Regions from separate parts of the Vibrio rotiferianus genome, predicted to be linked through region 3. Evidence: predicted binding sites of a transcription regulator. Region 3 holds the regulator's gene; each other region holds the start of a gene.

Evidence for each region. The regulator MetJ, encoded in region 3, represses methionine synthesis genes. The targets are predictions, from matches to a motif close to TTAGACNTNTANANGTCTAA.
Region 1: a site for MetJ is predicted at 2,701-2,720, ahead of metE (5-methyltetrahydropteroyltriglutamate--homocysteine S-methyltransferase). Genes of this name have one in related genera too.
Region 2: a site for MetJ is predicted at 5,590-5,609, ahead of metN (methionine ABC transporter ATP-binding protein MetN). Genes of this name have one in related genera too.

Annotation. Positions count from the first base shown of each region.
Region 1 covers NZ_CP018312.1:1,824,047-1,831,494, reverse strand. The annotation lists gene BSZ04_RS17615 (EAL domain-containing protein) at 1-535, shown strand, start outside; gene BSZ04_RS17610 (hypothetical protein) at 607-1,317, shown strand; gene BSZ04_RS17605 (DUF4250 domain-containing protein) at 1,502-1,702, shown strand; gene metR (HTH-type transcriptional regulator MetR) at 1,725-2,636, opposite strand; gene metE (5-methyltetrahydropteroyltriglutamate--homocysteine S-methyltransferase) at 2,901-5,183, shown strand; gene BSZ04_RS17590 (GspS/AspS pilotin family protein) at 5,279-5,680, opposite strand; gene BSZ04_RS17585 (YciI family protein) at 5,684-5,980, opposite strand; gene yciA (acyl-CoA thioester hydrolase YciA) at 6,093-6,488, opposite strand; gene BSZ04_RS17575 (septation protein A) at 6,600-7,163, opposite strand; gene BSZ04_RS17570 (hypothetical protein) at 7,284-7,448, opposite strand, start outside.
Region 2 covers NZ_CP018312.1:2,388,146-2,395,593, forward strand. The annotation lists gene BSZ04_RS20205 (YitT family protein) at 1-358, shown strand, start outside; gene treC (alpha,alpha-phosphotrehalase) at 441-2,126, opposite strand; gene treB (PTS trehalose transporter subunit IIBC) at 2,219-3,643, opposite strand; gene treR (trehalose operon repressor TreR) at 3,820-4,767, opposite strand; gene gmhB (D-glycero-beta-D-manno-heptose 1,7-bisphosphate 7-phosphatase) at 4,842-5,393, opposite strand; gene metN (methionine ABC transporter ATP-binding protein MetN) at 5,737-6,771, shown strand; gene BSZ04_RS20235 (methionine ABC transporter permease) at 6,761-7,438, shown strand.
Region 3 covers NZ_CP018312.1:124,707-132,154, reverse strand. The annotation lists gene metF (methylenetetrahydrofolate reductase) at 1-637, opposite strand, end outside; gene BSZ04_RS09640 (bifunctional aspartate kinase/homoserine dehydrogenase II) at 909-3,317, opposite strand; gene BSZ04_RS09635 (O-succinylhomoserine (thiol)-lyase) at 3,334-4,494, opposite strand; gene metJ (met regulon transcriptional regulator MetJ) at 4,724-5,044, shown strand; gene BSZ04_RS09625 (malic enzyme-like NAD(P)-binding protein) at 5,158-6,435, opposite strand; gene bfr (bacterioferritin) at 6,644-7,120, opposite strand; gene BSZ04_RS09615 ((2Fe-2S)-binding protein) at 7,195-7,383, opposite strand.

The sequences.
Region 1 (7,448 bases), 1.6 Mb from region 3:
ATTATCCAGAATTGGCGTGGACTATATGCAAGGTTTTGTGTTCTCAGAGGCATTACCTTTGTTGGCGTACGATAAAGCTATCAGTTATGAGCATCTGTTTGAGGATGTGCAATCAAAGCCAAACCCAAATGCAACATTGCTTTCGCTGTGTCATTCAAACGTTCACCACCTTGACCCGGGTGATCCGTTGTCTCTTGCGGTAGAGTTTATGAACTTGAACCCTGACTCTCCACTCGTGGTTGTGGACGAGAAGCAATGTGTAGGAGTGGTATTAAGAGAGCACATAAGTTTGCACTTGACGCCCTCTATGGGAACCGATTTAGAAACAGAGAGAGAAGCTAGAGTTTGGAAGAAACCTGTCAATCAAGTGATGAGTACCAAATTCCAGAGTGTAGAAGCAAGTACACAACTCAAAAATATTCCAGAGTTGCTGCAAGCAGACATTGCCTTTCCGTGGGTGGTATGTGACGAGAAGCATCACTATCGAGGTGTTATTACACAAGCTGACGTCTTACATTACTTAGCAAATAGTTAGCAAACCATTACTCGAAGGGTGGCGAAGCAGTAGTCTGAACAAAGGCTATTTGCTATTATCGCCACCCCAAAATGACTTTTGAGTTTGCATTCAACATGATTCAACAACTGCTGTTAACTTTTCCTCCTATGCTATTTGGCGCCCAAGCGCTGTTGACCTTGCTTTTGATTAAGGGCGATATCTGTCCGGGTCAACGTGGTCGTCTGCACAAGATGTTGCCATCAATTGGCATTCTTTGGTTAGCAGTAGCATCGCTTCGTATTGAAGCATTCATGATTGTGTTCGCTATCTTCTATTTTTACTCACAAGTTCAAACCAAAAAGACACGTGAAAAAGGTCCTTTATGGGCGCTGCATCTTGCGAACGGTTTGGCGTTTGCTTATGTGAGCATTCAAGTGATAGAACAACCGCACTGGGCTGCTTCCGCTTCTATGGCTCTGATGGTTTTCTTCTTAGGGGCAGTATTTGCTCAGCTTCTACTTGTAATAGCGCGTAGTCGTTTGCAAGCTTTCCATCGCATTCTTCCAGTGACAGGCGTGGTATCAGGTATGCTGTTGGTGGTGATGAGCCTGTTCTCTGCCTATCAATTAGATGAAGTGACGCTTAACTCTGTTACTCAACATATCTTGGCGTCATTGGCGATGCTGATTATGGCGATCGTGGTTTGGTGCTGGCATATCTTTACCCATAAGACACCAAACAAAGTCCAAGTTGCAGCGGCATTGTTACTTGCTCTTGCTTCAATGACCAGCCTTCAAGGTCTATTCCTGCTTAGCGCATAAGCCTATCTGTTTAACACTCCTATCAGAATTCTTATTGATGAGCTCGGGATTTAGACCGAGCTCACTTTCAAATCATTAGATTAAGTCTACGCTTTAGATATAGCCTCTATTGGTTTAGAGCGCGCCAAGACGCATGTGCTCAACAGAATTGAGGCAGAATACCTTGTTTTAGAGGAGTGTCGCTATGGACTTAAGCAATGTGAGTAACTGGGACAGCATTATCTTGCTGGGTATCGTGAATGAAAAGTTGCGCTTAGAGTGCGACAGCTTTGAAGAACTGGTTTCTATGTATGAGATGGACGTGGAATCGGTGGTGGGTAAGCTTGATATGCTTGGTTACCAATACGACCCACTTACCAATCAATTCAAATCCTACGAACGTTAATTTCGTTTCTATATCCCATATTTTAAGCCATCTTGATGCCGTCAAGGTGGCTTTTGCATTGTTGGCGCGCGGTGGCAAAGAAGGCTTGCAGGTAACGCTTATCCTTTTCTGAGTTGCGTGTTGCTGCAAACAGGCGACGCCACAACCCATCCCCAAATGGCTTGCTGGTGATGAGCCCTTGTCGCGAAAACTCCGAAATAGCCCAATTAGGCAACGCCGCGACGCCCAATCCTGCTGACACCATTTGCACTAGCATCAAGGTATTATCTGCCTGTTTCCATTTGGCTGGTTCCACACCTGCTGGTTGCAAAAAGTGTTTTACCACATCCAACCTCTGTTTCTGAACCGGGTAGGAGAGCATGGTTTGATCGGCAAGATCTTCTGGTTCAATGATCTCTTTATTGGCAAGCGGATGGCTGGTGGACGTGATCAAGCGCATTTCGAAATCAAACAGTGGCTCATAATGCACTTCAGAGCGTGGCTGAATATCGGAAGTGATCACTAAATCAAGTTCTCCGGCGAGTAATGCAGGTAGAGGCTCAAAGCCAAATCCGGAGGAGAAATCGAGCGTGACACTTGGCCACGTCAACTGATATTCCTTCAGTGCAGGCATCAACCACTGGAAGCAAGAATGGCACTCAATCGCCATGTGCAAGCGGCCGTTAACGTCCTCTTTTAGGCTGGCCAGCTCGTTCTCGGATCTGGCGATCTTTGGCAATATTTCGTCAGCAAGACGCAGCAGGATCTCTCCTTCAGAAGTGAATTTTACTGGGCGAGTTTTTCGCAAAAACAGCTGACCACCAATGCGAGATTCTAGGTCTTTGATTTGGTGTGAAAGGGCGGATTGCGTTAAGTGTAATGCCGTCGCGGTCGCAGTGAGTGACCCAGTATCTCTTAACGAGGTGAGGGTACGTAAGTGTTTCAACTCTATCATGAATCCCTTTCATCCTTATGTGTCTTCCATGAGCCATATTAACTTACCGATAAAAAATGGATATGTAAACGTCTAGACGTCTATTTGTGTCAATCTAGTGCGAGTGAGATCGCTCACTATGAATTTTTTTAATAAACAAGTTGAATAATTGGATGTTGTTCAATTCATGCATGAGAGAGATAGTTTTAGCCATTCAGACATCTTGATGAATTTCATTCCCGATGTGCTGACCTCAATATCAGAAAATGAATAAGGAATACGGACATGGCTACGACAACGCATATTCTTGGTTACCCACGCATTGGCGAAAAGCGCGAACTGAAGTTTGCACAGGAGAAATACTGGCGAGGTGAAATCGATCAAGCTGAGCTTAAACGAGTCGGCGCGGGACTACGCGAGAAAAACTGGAACACCCAATCAGAAGCGGGATTGAGTTTCGCAACTGCCGGAGATTTTGCTTGGTACGATCACGTATTAACCACGACGCTGCTTTTGGGGCATGTTCCTAAGCGTCATGCAACTGGCTTCCCAGATCTGGATACCTTATTCAAAGTGGGTCGTGGTCAGTCTCAATCGGGGTGTGGCTGTGCAGGTGCAGCGGCCTCTGACATGACCAAGTGGTTCAATACCAACTATCACTACATTGTACCTGAGTTCAGTAAGGACGATACATTTGAAGTCAGCTGGCCACAGTTGTTTGAAGAAGTGAACGACGCAATCAAAGCGGGGCATAAAGTAAAGCCTGTGTTGCTTGGTCCTCTTAGCTATCTGTACTTGGGCAAAGAAGTAGAAGAAGGCTTTGACCGCCTTACCTTACTGCCGAGATTACTAACAGCGTACCAAGCGATTTTGTCTAAGTTGGCAAGCCAAGGTGTGGAATGGGTACAAATTGATGAGCCAATTCTTTCACTTGAACTTGAAGATAAGTGGGCTGACGCGTTTAACTTGGCTTATCAAGTGATCCGAAGTGATGTGAAGGTGCTTCTCACGACCTATTTTGATTCTGTTACTGACACGATTGATAAGGTGATAGCTCTGAAAGTCGATGGCTTGCATATTGATTTGTCAGCCGCTCCAGAGCAGCTAGAGGAAGTTGTCGCTAAACTACCACAAGGTTGGGTACTTTCTGCTGGTGTGATAAACGGCCGTAATGTTTGGCGCTCAGATTTAAGCTCCCAGTTAGAGCGCTTGCAACCAATCAAAGACAAACTTGGTGATAGGCTTTGGATCGCGAGTTCTTGTTCACTTCTGCATAGCCCTGTGGATTTGGAATTGGAACCAGCGCTAAGTGATGAGGTGAAAAGTTGGTTTGCGTTTGCAAAACAAAAAGTGACTGAAGTAGCGCTACTTGGACGCGCACTCGATGGTGACCACAATGCGATCCTCGCTTGTGATACATATAGCCAGCCAATAAAAGCTCGTAAAACCGCGACTCACGTAAACAAGCCACATGTGCAAAATCGTTTGGAAGGGATTTCGGCTTCTTTGACGGAGCGCAGTGCTCCTTATGTCGAGCGTGCGGCGCATCAAGCCGAAGTACTAGGTTTGCCATTGTTGCCTACTACGACTATCGGTTCTTTTCCCCAAACCGGTGAAATACGTGTTCAGCGCAGTGCGTTCAGAAGCGGTCAACTTTCAGAGGCTGAGTATCATCAAGCGCTGAAAGGTCACATTGCCGACGCGGTAAAGCGTCAAGAAGCGCTCGACCTTGATGTATTGGTACACGGTGAAGCTGAACGTAACGATATGGTGGAGTATTTTGCAGAGAACTTAGCTGGCTTCCAAACCACCAAATTTGGCTGGGTACAAAGCTATGGATCCCGCTGCGTGAAACCTGCGATTGTAGTCGCTGACGTAGAACGCGAAAAGCCAATTACGGTAGAGTGGTCGACATACGCGCAATCACTAACGAGTAAGCAGATGAAAGGTATGCTTACTGGCCCTGTGACGATTTTGTGTTGGACATTTCCTCGTGAAGATATCACTCGCAAAGAAATTGCAAACCAGCTCGCCCTTGCGTTGCGAGATGAAGTATCAGATTTACAAGAGGCTGGTATCAATATTATTCAAATTGATGAGCCTGCGATTCGTGAAGGCTTACCTCTGAAAAAACGCGATCATAATGAGTACCTCAACTGGGCCGTTGATGCATTTAAGATCTCGGCAGCTAGCGCAAAGCCAGAAACTCAAATTCATACACATATGTGCTATAGCGAGTTCAATGAAATTATTGACTCTGTTGCGGCAATGGATGCGGATGTCATTACTATTGAGACGTCTCGTTCTAACATGGAACTACTCAAAGCGTTTGAGGATTTCAATTATCCAAATGAAATTGGACCTGGTGTGTACGACATTCATTCACCTAACATCCCTACAGAAGATTGGATTGAAGGCTTGATCAAAAAAGCGGCAGAGAAAATACCAGCGCAGCGCTTGTGGGTGAACCCAGACTGTGGCTTGAAAACTCGTAACTGGACAGAAACCGAAGCGGCGTTAGCCAATCTGGTTTCGGCTGCGAAAAAGTTACGAACTGAGCTCGCGTAATGATTACTAGCGAATGGAAATAAAAAAGCGAGGACATTGAGCCTCGCTTTCTTCTTACCTGATTTCTTACTCATTCTAGTGAACGAATAAGCGCATTACTGTGGCTGCTGAGTTGCAGTACAAGTTTGTTCAGATACCAACTCATCTGCTATTAATTGGCCACGAGAGTTGCGGATCTTAATTCGGTACATCAATCCCATATCGATTTGTTTACGTACTGCAGGTGTATTGCAGTATGTGTAGATACTGGTATTGAGTACTTGATTTAACGGCTTAGCACCTAGCGCATCGTCGTTATAGATCATCATCATCTCAACAACATTTTTATTGGATGAAACGCGCAAGATCTTAAGTGGGCCATACTCAACAGGCAGGCCTGCAGATAGAACGCCTGCGCGGTTTGATGCCATCAGTTCAAGCTGACGTTGTTGGTCATCGTTAGATGTACAACCGGCTAACGCACCAAATACAAGGAAGAGACACAGTAATTTTTTCATAACTTAAAATACTTTCTTAAACGGCTTTACGATCACGTTTTCGTAAACACCCGCCGCAATGTAAGGGTCAGCGTCTGCCCATGCTTGGGCATCTTCCAAACTAGCAAACTCTGCTATCACGGTTGAGCCAGTAAAGCCTGCTTCACCGGGATTATCGGAATCGACCGCTGGCATTGGCCCTGCTGTAAGTAGGCGACCTTCATCTTGTAATTGTTGTAAGCGCTCAAGGTGTTGAGGGCGAACACTTAGACGTTTTTCCAACGAATTCTCAATATCCTGAGAAAAGATGACATACCACATAGCATAGTTCCTTAATTGGGAGGGTAAAGTGTTAATTTAACGCCTTTTTTATACCACGAACAAGTTTACATGCGAAATTGTGAAGCAATTCCTAGCATTTAAGTACAATAGATTACTTTTGAATCGGGCGTGGTTTACCGTCACTATCGATGGCTACGTAGTTGAATGTGGCATCACAAACCATGAAGCGGTCTTCAACACCGTGTACTTTGACTGGTTTTACCCAAACCTCTAGATCAACGCTCATTGAAGTACGACCAATTTTACTGCATACGCCGTAGCAACATACAACGTCTCCAACGCTAACCGGCTTTTTAAAGGTAATGCTGGAAACTGAAACAGTAACAACGCGGCCGGAAGATATTTCTTTGGCCAAGATTGCACCAGCTAAATCCAATTGAGACATGATCCAACCGCCAAAGATATCGCCGTTGGCATTTGTGTCGGCTGGCATAGCCAAAGTACGAAGCAGTAATTGCCCTTTAGGTGAATGACCTTCTTCACTCATGATGACATCCTAATATTTCTAATATGCAAAAAAATGGAGCAAACAACAAAACAGCGACCCAAGGGTCGCTGTAAATAATAAATGTGCGCGGATTATAGCAAAACTGAGTTTTTAATCATCAACCGATACATCGGATGAGTCTTCTTTCTGCTCTTTGGGCATGTGTTTGTAGATGTAGAAACCTGTTGCGATCATGTACGCAAACGTTGCAATCAACAAGCCAAATACTTTGAAGTTTACCCACACATCTAATGGAAGCTTAAAAGCAACATAAATGTTTAAGCCCGCACAGAGAGAGAAGAAGCCAACCCATGCCCAGTTGATCTTCGTCCAAACAGCTTCTGGTAAGGAGATCTCTTTACCCAACATGCCTTTGATTGCCGATTTGCCCATCGCATGGCTAACTGCTAGACCAATGGCGAAGATCATATAAACGATGGTGACTTTCCACTTAATGAAGTTTTCATCGTGTAGGAAGATAGTCATGCCACCGAAGATTGCGACCATAGCAAAGGTAATGAGCTGCATCTTTTCTACTTTTTTGTATAAAGCGAACGTCAACACAATCTGAATCGCGGTTGCGACAATAAGTGCCCCAGTCGCAACATATATATCGTACATCTTGTACAGGGCAAAGAAGACTATGAGGGGAATAAAATCAATGATTTGCTTCATATTGCAGAAAAACCGAGTTGTTGAGTTGAGGACAGTCTAGCGGAATCTCGGGCAATGTGAACACTTGAAGGTGTTTGGATACAAAAATTGCCACGTTTACGCGGCAATTTTCTACCTTGACTAAGCTACGTTTTGGTACTGGGAGACCAATGATTTTACGTCTTCTAAGTAGCCTTCGTGCAATAAATTGTGGACCGTCATTTCAAGCTCTTCTTCAGACATTGTGAAGCAGGTTGATTTGCCTGTCATGATAGACAAATACTGATGGTATTCATCTTCAGTAAA
Region 2 (7,448 bases), 1.1 Mb from region 3:
TGGCGCTTTGGTTTCTATCTTTGCTGATAATCTGTATTTACTGATTTCACTCGAATCGATTAATGAGATTTACTGCGCCGTAGCTGGTGGGCTATTGATGGGCTTGGGCATGCTGATCCTATTCCGCCACCGCTCAAGTTTGGGTGGTTTCAACGTACTGTGCTTATTCATTCAGGACAAGTTTGGTATCTCGGTAGGCAAATCTCAGATGGCGATTGACGCTTGTATCTTATTTGCCTCTTTCTTCTTCGTCACTCCGTGGGTTATCGGCTTGTCGATTCTTGGCGCCTTCGCGCTAAACCTTGTCCTTGCGATGAACCACAAGCCGCATCGTTATTCTGTAAGCTACGGGTCATAGGATGAAAAAATAAAAGGCTTTGGGGAGCACTCCAAAGCCTTTTGTTTCGGATCGAAATCCTTAGGGGTACTTTTATTTGCCTTTAAGATTCAATCAGCAAGATGCGTGTTTCGTAAGGACGCAGAACTTGGTGATTGGAAGCAATCGCGCTGGTCACATTCTGATAATTGGAAAGCAGGTTCTTGGCTTTACTCATATCAAAGCGCTCTGGTAATACACACTCCACTTCTTCGCCGTAGTAGTTGTTAATACACAACAGCGTTTGCTTATCGTTCTGACGAGCATAAGCAAAAATACGTTTGTGCTCTGGCAGCAGGTCCTCGTAACGACCATCAGTGATCACTTGAACCTGTTTACGCAGTTCAATCAAGCGCTTGTAGAAGTAGAACACCGAGTTCAAATCGGCAATCGCGGCTTCCGCATTGATCTCTGAATAGTTCTGAGCCACCTCTAACCACGGCGCGCCCTCAGTAAAGCCCGCGTGTTTCGCGCTGTTCCATTGCATTGGCGTACGTGAGTTATCACGCGACTTCTGTGCCAAAATCGCCATCATATCGTCGTGAGATACGTCATCGCGATTGACCATGATGTCGTACATGTTCGTGCTTTCAACATCGCGATATTGGCTGATTTCGGTGTAGCCCGGGTTGGTCATGCCGATCTCTTCACCTTGATAAACATAAGGGGTGCCTTGCATCATGTGTACCGATGCCGCAAGCATTTTGGCAGATTCAACACGGTATTGTTCGTCGTTACCTAATCGACTCACAACGCGTGGTTGGTCGTGGTTACACCAAAATAGCGCGCCCCACCCTTTGCCATTTAAGCCGGTTTGCCAATGATTGAAGATCTGTTTCAGTTGGATGAAATCAAACGGCGCTTTCGTCCACTTATCACCATTCGGGTAATCGACTTTCAGGTGGTGGAAATTGAACACCATCGACAGCTCTTTGCCATCTTGCGCTGAATACTGCTGACAATGCTCTAGCGTGGTGGAAGACATTTCACCTACCGTCACGCTGCCATATTTTTGGAACACGGCTTCACTGATCTCTTGAAGGTATTCGTGCACACGTGGGCCGTCGGTGTAGAAGCGGCGACCATCACCAATATCATCACTTGGAAAATCTTGCTGCTTGGAAATCAGGTTGATAACGTCAAGACGGAAACCATCCACACCTTTCTCTGCCCAGAAGCTGATGACTTCTTTCACTTCTTCACGCACTACCGGGTTTTCCCAGTTTAAGTCCGCTTGCTCTTTAGCAAAAAGGTGCAAATAGTACTGGCCCGTTTTTTCATCCAGTGCCCAAGCATTGCCTCCAAACTTAGATTGCCAGTTGTTTGGCTCTGCGCCATCAACCGGATCTTTCCAGATGTAGTAATCACGGTATGGGCTGTTTTTGTCACCCAGTGCTGATTGGAACCACTTGTGTTCTGTCGAAGTATGATTGACCACGATGTCCATGATGATTCGAATACCCAGTTGGTGAGCCTCTGCCAACAGGGTATCGAAATCTTGCATAGTGCCGAAATCTGGGTTGATCGCGTAATAATCGGAAATGTCATAACCGTTGTCGATCATTGGCGATTGATAAACCGGCGTCAGCCAAATCGCATCCACACCAAGGTGTTTTAGATAATCCAGTTTAGAAATGATCCCTTTAATATCACCCGTGCCTTTACTTCCACTGTCACAAAAGCTTTTTGGGTAAATTTGGTAGATGGTTGCGGTTTTCCACCAACTCTCATCATGCTTGGTCATTGCCATTTCTAATGCTCACTTACCATTAAACGGAAACTTAAAAATCTTAAAAAATCGAGGAGATAAACGAGGCAGCCAAATCACTGCCTCAGTTCGAATTACGCGCTAGCGGTTTCTAACTCGCCTTTCATTTGCGCACGCTTATACAACACAAGGGTCAGTGCCACTGGGACCACAATCGCCACCAACATCGCCAGAGCAAATACGCCCCAGAACTGTGGTTGGATAGACAAGATGCCCGGCAAACCGCCCACACCGATACCGTTCGCCATCACACCTGCGCTACCACAGATAGCAGCGGCAATCGCACTACCGATCATCGCGCTCAGCATTGGGAATTTGTATTTCAAGTTGATGCCGTACATCGCTGGCTCAGTCACACCAAGGTAAGCAGAGATAGCCGCAGGCACTGAGATATCACGCTCGCCGTGTTTTTTACTGATGATAATGATGCCAACTACTGCAGATGCTTGAGCAATGTTTGAAAGTGCAATCAAAGGCCAAATTGGCGTGCCGCCTAGCTCTTGCATCAGTTGAAGGTCAACCGCGTTGGTGGTGTGGTGAATACCGGTAATCACCAATGGCGCGTATAGGAAGCCGAAGATGGTTGAACCAATCATCGCGAAGTCACCCGTCATGGCAGCTTTCGCAGCGAAAGCAACGCCGTCACCCAACATACGACCGAATGGACCAATGATAGAGTGCGCAAGAATCACAGACACAATGATAGAAACAAACGGCACGACCACTAGGTAGAGGTAAGATGGAATAATGCGTTTTAAGTTAGTTTCGATAAATGCCAGTGCAATACCGGCTAACATCGCCGGAATCACTTGCGCTTGATAGCCCACTTTCTCGATGGCAAATAAGCCAAAGTCCCATACTTCAGGCACTTGCTTACCAATCAGATAGGCGTTCATTAACTGTGGCGAAACCAGAGTGACACCCAATGTGATACCCAGAATCGGAGTACCGCCGAGCTTTTTCACTGTCGACCAACACACACCAACTGGTAAGAAGAAGAAGATCGCCTCACCAATTAGCCATAAGAAAGAGTGTACCGTAGCCCAAAACTGGCTGATTTCCGTTAACGTTTGGCCATCAAACATCTTGATGTCACCAATCACGTTACGGAAGCCAAGAATCAGACCACCGGTGATGATCGCTGGTAGCAGTGGTACAAAGATTTCAGCAAGGTGGGAAATACCACGCTCAACGATATTCATGTTTTGACGAGCAGCGTTCTTAGATTCATCTTTGCTCGCTTCACTTTTGCCGCTAAGCTCGATCAGAACTTTGTAAACCTCATCAACTTCAGTGCCGATTACGACCTGAAATTGACCTGCGTTGGTAAAGCAGCCCTTCACCATAGGTAGTGCATCTAACTGTTTTGTATCGGCTTTGTCAGTGTCATTCAACACGAAACGCAAGCGAGTTAAACAGTGGCTTACACTGGCAATATTGTCCGATCCCCCGACCAGCTCAATAAGACGCTGTACGTCTTGACGCGCAATCTTACTCATAACTTTGTCCACCCTGTATTGGATACATTCAATTCATCGTTTTATTTTTTATAATGGGAACATTCCCACTCAATGATTTTAATAGTGCCATTTCGCATTCAAAAACAAAATGGGAACAGTCCCATTAATTGAGAATGATCACAGTATAATTTTAGAGCAGATCATCGAAACGTGGATTAATGGCGGATAGGATTCTGGGTAAAGTGCACCACAGACTCATCACCATTTAATTGATTAATCAGCATGTTAGCGGCTTTTTCACCAGCATGAGAGTAGCCAGGATCCACACTAAAGACATTCGGGAAGAGAAAAGAAAGTAGTTCATTGCCACCCACACCAGTGACCACCACATCTTCACGTCCCATTTCTTGCAGACGTTTAATCACACCGAGAGCGATGGTGTCACTCGCACAAGCGATGGCTTGCGTATCGGATTGAAGGACTTGATCCACCAGATGATAAGCACTTTCGTGGTTGAGCTTGCCGGTTTGAAAGCGAGGTTCGATGCGCTTTTTCTCACACCAAGCTTGGTAAGCATTAAGGCGAGCAAGACCCGTGGTGCGGTCTTCTGGATCAACACCAATGTAGGCAATACGAGAAATAGATTGTTGTTCCAAATGAGAGAGCGCCATATCGATAACGCCTTGGTTATCGTAGTTGATCGAGGAAACCATTTGCGTGTCCATCGCGATCACGACTATGCGATTGCCCCACTCCGCTAACGCTTGCTCATCACATCCAGTAAAGCCAAACACGATCACCCCATCGACATTGCGACGTTTAAGCACATCCAAATGCTCATTAGTTTTATCGCGATCGAATTGGCTCTCCATGATCACGACATCGTACCCTGCTGAGTATAAAGCGTTGAGCATGGTGCCAACGGCGCGGTTTTCTGATGGTGAATCTAAACGAGAGATGATCACGCCGATCACCTTTTGACTGCCACCACGCATCGACTGCGCAGACTTTGATGGGACATAGCCTGATTCACGAATGATTTGCTCTACCTTCTCACGCGTTTGCGGTTTTACCTTGGGATCATTGGTAAGCACACGGCTGACCGTCGATTTGCCCACGCCAGCCAATTTCGCGATATCAAGAATGGTGAGTTTTTTGCTCATAAGTGTTCAGACTAAAAGAAGGAATCAAATAAAAGGGAAGCAGCGCCTTCCCTTATCTCAGTCAGTAATGAAGATTACTTGTTTAGGTATGCAGGCACGTCTGCAATGCTATCTAATACTACTGTTGCAATCGCTTCGCCTTGTTCTGTTACTGGCTTACCAGTGCGAACCAAAATCTTAGTGCCAACGCCTGCCGCTTCTGCTGCCATCATATCTTCGGCTTTGTCGCCGATCATCACAGATTTCTCCATGTCGATCTTCAAGAAGTCACGTGCAGAAATGAACATGCCAGGTTTTGGCTTACGGCACTCACAATCTTGCTTGTACTCACCAATGCCATGTTCAGGATGATGTGGGCAGTAGTAGATACCATCGAACTCAACGCCATTATCAGCGAAGTTCCAGTCCATCCACTGAGTCAGAGATAAGAAACGGTCTTCGCTGAATTTACCACGTGCAATGCCGGATTGATTGGTCACAAGCACCAACAGGTAGCCTTTATCTTTCAGCGCTTTCGTCGCTTCAAAGACACCGTCAATGTACTCAAAATCATGTTCGTCATGAACGTAGCCGTGGTCAACGTTGATCACGCCGTCACGATCGATAAAAACAGCAGGTTTTGCCAAAACGTATTTCTCTATTTACTCGGTTTCATCAGATTATTACATACCTTATAAGCACTCACACTATCTAATTGGCGTGAGTGAGCGACAAAACAGTTGATTTGTCGCCCGAGAATCGGTAAATCTTGAATATCCCTCTTATTTGCTTCTCTCCCTCTAACATTCTCTATTTTACTTTCCCGACAGAACATCCATACATTTAGACGTCTAGACGTAAAAATATCTATTGACTTAAACCAGCTTAACCCATAGCATCAACTGAGAATTGAGATAGAGTTCAAAATTTACTCCTGTTAAAAGCCGTTTTTAACAGCGAAATTCCCAGTATCTCTGTGCAGGTTGAAACATGATAGAAATAAAAAACGTCAATAAAGTGTTCTACCAAGGCAGTAAGGAAATTCTTGCCCTTAAGGACATTAATCTAGATATCGCAAAGGGCACCATCTTTGGTGTTATCGGCTCATCGGGCGCGGGTAAAAGTACCCTGATCCGTTGTGTAAACATGCTGGAAGCACCAACTTCGGGTTCCATCATCGTAGATGGCGTTGACCTAACCAAATTAAGCAAAAAGCAATTGGGAGAAACTCGCCGTAACATCGGGATGATCTTCCAACACTTTAACCTGCTGTCGTCTCGCACCGTTTTCGACAATGTCGCACTCCCTCTTGAGCTAGCAGGTAAAGACAAAGCGCAAATCACAACAAAAGTGACAGAGCTTCTTAAGCTCGTTGGTCTTGCAGACAAACATGAAAGCTACCCAGCAAACCTAAGTGGTGGTCAAAAGCAACGTGTGGCGATTGCTCGTGCATTGTCATCAGACCCTAGCGTGCTGCTATGTGACGAAGCAACCAGCGCGCTGGACCCTGCAACGACTCAGTCCATCTTGGAGCTACTAAAAGAAATCAACCGCAAACTCGAAATCACCATTCTTCTGATCACTCACGAAATGGAAGTGGTTAAGAGCATCTGTCACGAAGTGGCGATCATCGGTGATGGTGAACTAGTGGAAAAAGGCACCGTTGGTGAAATCTTCGCGCATCCGAAAACTGCACTGGCACACGAGTTCATTCGCTCTACTTTGGATCTTTCTATCCCAGAAGATTACCAAGCACGCTTACAAACCACGCGCGTAGAAAACAGCTACCCATTGGTTCGCCTAGAGTTTACTGGCGCAACCGTGGATGCCCCTCTGATGACGCAAATCGCACGTAAGTACAACATCGACGTGAGCATCCTAAGCTCTGATCTGGATTACGCTGGCGGCGTGAAGTTCGGCATGATGGTTGCGGAGCTGTTTGGCAACGAAGAAGACGATAACGCAGCGATTGAGTTCCTGCGTGAGCATAACGTGAAAGTAGAGGTACTTGGCTATGTCCTTTAATACGATTTCTGAATGGCTGAGCCTAAACAGCAACCTACTTTTGGGCGCAACATGGGAAACCCTTTACATGGTTGCCGTTGCAGGCATCGTTGGTTTCGCAGTGGGTATTCCACTCGGCGTAATTTTGCATACCACTAAAAAAGGTGGCTTGCTGGAAAACACCAAACTTAATCGTGTGCTTGGCGCCATCGTTAACATCGGTCGCTCGGTTCCTTTCCTAGTACTGATGGTTGCGATTATTCCAGTAACCAAACTGTTGGTTGGTACCTTCATCGGTACAACAGCAGCGATTGTTCCTTTAACTATCGGTGCTATCCCATTTGTGGCGCGTCTCATTGAAGGCGCACTACTAGAAGTACCATCAGGTTTGGTTGAAGCCGCGCAATCTATGGGCGCGACGCCAACACAAATCATCACAAAAGTTCTGCTTCCTGAAGCAATGCCGACTATTGTTAACTCAGTAACCATTACTCTAGTAACGCTAGTGAGCTACTCAGCAATGGCAGGTACGGTAGGCGGCGGTGGTCTTGGTGACGTAGCTATCCGTTATGGCTTCCACCGTTACGACGTAGTGATCATGGCAGTAACAGTCGTGATGCTGATTGTTCTAGTACAAATTATTCAGTCTATCGGTGATGCAATCGTACGCCGCGTAGACCACAGATAAGAATTGAAAA
Region 3 (7,448 bases):
GCAAGATGCCCGGAACAATTTCTACATCGATACCTGCCGCAACACAGCGGTCACGGAAACGCAGGTAAGACTCCACATCAAAAAAGAACTGAGTAATCGCGCGGTTAGCACCTGCATCCACTTTACGTTTTAGGTTAAGAAGATCCGATTGGGCGCTTTTCGCTTCTGGATGTACTTCTGGGAATGCCGCCACTGAGATATCAAAATCATGACGCGCTTTAAGCAACTCTACCAAGTCCGATGCGTACATATCTGGCGCACCACCACCTGGTGGAATGTCACCACGTAAAGCAACGATGTTTTTGATACCGTTATTCCAGTAATCATCAGCAATATCGATCAACTCATCACGAGTTGCATCGATACACGTTAGGTGGGGTGCAGCCACAAGGCCGGTCGCCGCTTTGATTTCTTTAATGATTGAGTGAGTTCTGTCACGCTCGCCTGAGTTTGCGCCGTACGTTACAGAAACGAATTTTGGTTGAAGAGTTTTAAGACGATGTACTGAGTTCCACAGTGTTTCTTCCATCTTCTCACTGCTTGGTGGAAAAAACTCAAATGAGACGTTGATATTATCTGATAGTTCAGCGATGTTCTGGTTTAAGGCATCAATGTGCCCTGCATGCGTATATCCCATCTTACTCTCCCTGTGGCAACTCCACCACGAAATCAAAATTCCTTAAATCGACGTTTAGACGTCTATATGTCTACAGAATGTATTGAATACGATTTAATGTCAACCTTGTGATTATGAATTTTTTTCAAGTTCATAATGAGGATAGTTCAAGTTGCTGTGCGGCTAATCCTTAGCCGAAATTTCCTATTCAGTATGGCATTATCAAAATAATAAAAAACCCCGGAGATAGTCCGAGGTTTTGTTGTCGTTCGCAAAAATTGGTTTGGTTAGATTAGAACAAACCTGCCAAGCGATTCAGGTCTGATTGAATCGCCCCAGCGGTCACTTCACGCCCTGCACCTGGACCACGAATCACTAATGGGTTGTCTTTGTACCATTTACTCTCGATAGCGAAGATGTTGTCACACGGCAGCAAGTTCGCCAGTGCGTGCTCGCGTGATAATGCTTCAACACCCACCGTTGCTTTGCCATTACGCTCTAAACGCGCGACATAACGCAACACTTGATCGTTTTTCTGCGCTTTGGTCAGACGCTCTTGCAGAATCTCACTTAGTATATCGCCATGATCAAAGAACGCATCCAAGCTCAATTCTCGCAATTCCTCCGGTACAAGTGATTCCACTCTCACGTTCTCCGGCTCAATATCTAAACCTGATTCGCGAGCGAGGATAACCAGTTTACGCATCACGTCAGATCCATCTAAATCAGAGCGAGGGTCGGGTTCAGTCAAACCTTGTTGCCATGCTAAATCGACCAGTTCAGCGAACGGCACTGAGCCATCAAACTGCTGGAATAACCACGATAACGTACCAGAGAAGATGCCTGATAGGGCGACGATATCATCACCACTTTCACGCAAATCTCGAACGGTATGGTTTATCGGCAGCCCTGCACCAACGGTGGCATTGTACAGCCAGTGGCGACCAATCTTAACAAAAGCGTCTTGTACTTGATGGTAGTACTGACTACCAGCTGAGCCGGCCACTTTGTTCGCCGAGATAAGATGAATACCTTGTTGCGCGATCTCCACATAACGTGCCGCTAAATCTTTACTGGCGGTGACATCAAGCACCACCGCTTCATCAAAATTCTGAATCGCACCAAGCTTAGTTAACCACTTATCATCATTCTCGATACTCTCATCATTAAAACGCTGGGCAACTGTTGCTGCATCGATACCATTTTCATCGAACCAATAAGTCTGGCTATCGACCACTGCCACTAGCTCAAAGCTCATACCGTGACGTTTTTCGAGCTCTTCTTTTTGCTCAGAAAACAGCGCTAACCAACTTGAGCCAATGTTGCCTTTACCGCACAAGGCGACAGCGACACGCTTCTGTGCTTGAAACAGTTGGCTATGAATACTTTGCACTAATCCTTCCACTTCTGCGCGGCGTAACACCGCGACCAAGCTCAAGCCAGATTCCGCCTCAGAAATAAACTCCACCGGTGAATGCTTTAGCTGTTGGTAAAAACCAAAGCAGTGATTTGCGTTTTTTGTCACGCCAGCACCGACGGCAGCCAGCAGTGAGTAGCCTTCTTTGAGTTTGATCTCTGCTTCAACGGCTAACTCTTGCAGATAAGCTAATGCGCCGCCTGCAATCTCAGCGGTGTAGGCCAAGCGCAAGGTTTGCTGATCCTCTTGCGCTTCAAACGCCAATGGCTCTAGTTGGGCACGCTTTAAGGCTTGCAATACTTCTTTCTGCGCACGCTCAAAGTCGTGACCGTGGATAAAAGACAGTTGAACCAACAACACTTCATCAAGAGACGTAATGATTTTAGCACCGCGACCTGAAGCCAATACGCGCTCAATACGCGTTGAACCTGATTCCGGTTGATAGCTGCATTTGAGGTTCAAATCCATCGTGCTTTGAGCAACAGGCTGTAGTGTACGACTGTGCAGCACTGGCGCAGCCAAACGCGCAAGTTCACTCGCCTCATCTAAACGCAGCAGCGGCAACAAGCAAGCATCCGACACTAAACGTGGGTCTGCACTGTAAACGCCAGCAACATCGCTCCAGATGGTCACTGTGTTTACCTCAGCCAATGCACCAATCACCGTTGCTGAATAGTCAGAGCCATTACGCCCCAGCAGTACCGTCTCACCAGCTTCGTTTTGTGCCATAAATCCGGTGATGATTACGCGTTTATGGTTGTGTTGAGTCAATGCTTCTTTGATCAATGCATAAGAGCGAGCTCGGTCAACTTCTGGCTGTGTTCCAGCTTCTGCGCGTAAAAAGGCGCGAGAATCTTGCGCTACCGCAGGAAGATCCTGTTGTGATAACAGTGCAGCCAGTAAGCGTGACGACCATACTTCACCATGCCCAAGCACTGCTGCTTTTTGCGCCTCTGTAAGTGGCGCAGTTAACTCTGCTAGGGTACTGAATTCATCTTGAAGAGAAGCAAGCAGTTGCGCTTGCACTTCACCTTCTAGTAAAGCTTCTACCAATTCAGTTTGGAACTGTCGCAAGCTCTGCAACGCTTCATGGGCAATGCGACCGTCTTTATCTAAGCCTTCTAAAAACTCGATCAAGCGATTGGTGGTTTTCCCTGCCGCAGAGACCACCACCAAGTCATTTTCTGCCGAATACTCTTTAAGAATACTCACCACGCGCTGGTAGCATTCTGGGTTCGCTAAGCTGCTGCCGCCAAATTTATGCAGCTGACGTTGTACACTCATGACCTTCCTCTCCCAACTACTGTGCTGCTTTCGCGAATGCTTGCTCAAGATCGGTAATCAGATCCTGCGCATCTTCCAAGCCAACAGATAACCGTAGCAACTGCTCAGAGACACCTGCTTCAGCCAGTGCTTCTTCACCCATCGCACGATGCGTCATTGAAGCTGGGTGGCAGATCAAGCTTTCTACCCCGCCTAGCGACTCTGCAAGAGAGAAGAGTTCAAGTTCTTTAACAAACACTTTTAGCTGCTCAAATGAGCCAGCAAACTCAAAGCTCAGCATTGAACCAAAACCTGATTGTTGTTTTTTCGCGATGTCGTGACCCGGATGCTCTGGCAAACTTGGATGATAAATCTTCGCCACCAAAGATTGCGTTTGTAAATACGTCAACACTTGCTGAGAGCTTTCTTCGTGAACTCGCATTCGTGCACCCAACGTACGAATTCCTCTAAGCGTCATGTAGCTATCAAATGGTGTACCCGTTGCACCAATGCAGTTGCCCCACCATGCCAACTCTTCAGCATGCTCTTCGCTTTTAGTGATCACCACACCACCAATCACGTCAGAGTGACCATTAATGTACTTCGTCGTTGAGTGGATAACAAAGTCCGCACCTAGATCTAAAGGCTTTTGGTACACAGGTGTCAAAAAGGTATTATCCACTGCGACTAATGCGCCTACCTGCTTCGCTTTCTCGCATACTGCCGCAATATCGACCACGCGCACGAGCGGGTTAGACGGTGTTTCTAGTAAGACAAGCTTTGGCTTTTTAGCAATCGCAGCATCCAGAGCTTGCTGATCCGATTGGTCGACAAACAGAACTTTAAAATCACCTTTGCTTGCTCGAGTATTGAACAGACGATAGGTCCCCCCGTAGCAATCGTGTGGCGCCACAATTAAGTCATCAGGACCAAGAAATGCCGATACCCAAAGGTTTAATGCCGACGTACCGCAGTTAGTGACAACCGCACCTTTACCTGATTCAAGTTCATATAGCGCTTTCTCCAGCAGACCTCGGTTTGGGTTACCGGAACGGGTGTAATCGTACTGTGGAACTTCACCAAATGCAGGGAATCCATAGTTAGTAGAAAGGTAGATTGGTGGTACAACAGCGTGGTATTGACTGTCTGACTCGATACCAGTGCGTACAGCAATGGTCGCAGGCTTACGGGTGCTCATGGGTGTATCCTTTCACGGGTGGTGACATCTAAATGGGAATGCGCTATATCTAGCTTATGCTGCTCACTTGATTAATACTCTTCCCTGACTATTAACCTCACTTTACTTGTCTAAAAATGAGACGTCAACACTTCTAGACGTCTATATGTCTTTGCTTATGGCGGTAAATGCAGCTAAAATCAGCACCTATATTTATTTTTCTAACTTATTACATTAATGAAGGTGCGCAATGGCTGACTGGAATGGCGAATACATTAGCCCGTATGCTGAGCACGGTAAAAAAAGCGAACAAGTAAAAAAGATTACCGTCTCTATCCCGCTAAAAGTTTTAAAGGTGCTGACTGATGAGCGAACTCGCCGTCAGATCAACAACTTACGCCATGCAACTAACAGTGAACTACTATGTGAAGCGTTCCTACATGCGTACACAGGTCAACCACTGCCAACTGACGAAGACCTTCGTAAAGACCGTCCAGATGATATTCCTACAGAAGCGAAAGCGCTGATGACGGCTATGGGCATCGAATTCGAAGCGTTTGACGAAGAATAATTGCTTACAAATTCGTTAGCATGATGACGCTACGCCGGGGGTAGCTTCAGAGCAAACTAAAAAGGGACGCTACTGCGTCCCTTTCCTTTATCTGAAGAATTCTATTCTATCACTTACTCAGCCATGTAATTTTCTGGCATTTCAATGCGAGCAACACCCGAATCAACTGCTGCTTGAGCAACGGCTTTCGCAACACGTGGTAACAGACGCGAATCCATTGGTTTTGGAATGATGTAATCAGAACCAAACTCTAGCTTATCTACGCCCGCCGCCTTCAGTACCGCTTCAGGCACAGGCTCTTTAGCCAACTCACGAATCGCATCAACAGCCGCTAACTTCATCTCATCGTTGATTTCGCTTGCACGAACGTCCAACGCCCCACGGAAGATGAATGGGAAACACAGTACGTTGTTTACTTGGTTCGGGTAGTCACTACGACCAGTACCCATGATCAAGTCATCACGCACTTCGTGAGCCAGTTCAGGTTTGATTTCTGGATCTGGGTTTGAACATGCGAACACAACTGGCTTGTCTGCCATTAGCTTCAACGCTTCTGCTGGTAGTAGGTTTGGACCCGATACACCCAAGAACAGATCCGCACCTTCAATAACATCTTCAAGCGTGCGCTTGTCAGTGTTGTTTGCGAACAACTGTTTGTATTCGTTTAGGTCGTCACGACGTGTATGGATCACCCCTTTACGATCCAGCATGTAGATCTTCTCGCGCATTGCGCCACATTTGATCAACAGCTCCATACATGCCACAGCTGCAGCACCAGCACCAAGACAAACGATGGTTGATTCTTCTAACTTCTTACCTTGCAGCTCGATTGCATTCAGCATACCCGCTGCCGTTACGATTGCTGTACCGTGTTGGTCATCATGAAATACTGGCACGTCACAACGTTCGATAAGACGCTTTTCAATCTCAAAACAATCTGGGGCTTTGATATCTTCTAAGTTGATACCACCGAAAGTGTCAGCAATGTTTGCTACTGTGTCGACAAATTCGTCGATCGTACGATGTTTTACTTCGATATCAATAGAATCTAGCCCAGCAAAGCGTTTGAATAGCAGTGCTTTACCTTCCATTACTGGCTTAGAAGCTAGCGGGCCAAGGTTACCCAAACCAAGAATCGCCGTACCGTTAGAAATAACCGCAACCATGTTGCCCTTCGCCGTATACTTGTACACGTTATCAGCATTCTGTGCGATTTCACGAACAGGTTCCGCAACACCTGGGCTGTATGCCAATGCAAGATCGTTGGCAGTTTCAGCAGGCTTAGTCAGCTCTACGGCGATTTTTCCCGGAGTTGGGTACGCATGGTAGTCTAATGCTTGCTGGCGGCGTTCTTCTTCTGGGGTGACTTCTTGGCGATTGTCTTCAGACATGGATCGTTTCTCTTTTGTTATTTTTCGGTACGGGGGAATAAATTCTAAAGGATAGAAGTCAAACTTCATAGGCTAGATTGCGAGCTATATCCTTAAAAAGGCCGATAATAAAAGAGATTAGACCAGATATTAGTGATGAGCACCCTTTTTACAGGTCAGGTGCTCTCTTAATCACTTAGTTCGGAAAAGAAAACAGCGAAATATAATCTCACTCTTCATCCACGTACTGCGCTTGTAGGTAATTCTCAATGCCGGACATCTCAATCAAGCCCAGTTGCGTCTCAAGCCAATCGACATGCTCTTCTTCGTCTTCAAGGATATCTTGGAATAGATCGCGTGAAACATAATCACGAATATCTTCGGCGTAAGCGATGGCATCTTTAAGATCAGGAATGGCCGCCATCTCGAGTTTAAGGTCACACTCAAGCATCTCTTTGGTATCTTCACCAATCATCAACTTACCGAGATCTTGTAAGTTAGGTAAACCTTCTAAAAACAGAATTCGTTCGATCAAGTGATCGGCGTGCTTCATTTCATCGATTGACTCGTGGTACTCCTTATCGGCTAAGTGCTTTAACCCCCAGTCTTTGTACATACGAGCGTGTAGGAAATATTGATTAATAGCGACGAGCTCATTACCGAGCACTTTATTGAGATGTTGAATTATGATTGGATCGCCTTTCATGACAAAGCCCTCCTCTTTGGCTTCATTTAAATGTAGAAGCAAATGAGAAGGTGTCAAAAAGGCTTAGCGAATAATTAGCTAGCTTGCTTTAATGTTAAGTATTCCGTTTCCGCTAAAATTTCTTTAGCTTGTTTGATGCACTTGCCACATTGGCTACCCAAAGCTGTGCATCGCTTGATTCCTCTGATGTCAGTTACGCCTTCATCTATCGCCAACTTCCTAATTTTCTTGTCAGAGACACCATGACAAAGACAAACGTACATACTCACAACCTTTAAATTTCACTCTGGAACGAAATATAAACAAGAATCGTTCTTGTTACTAGTTG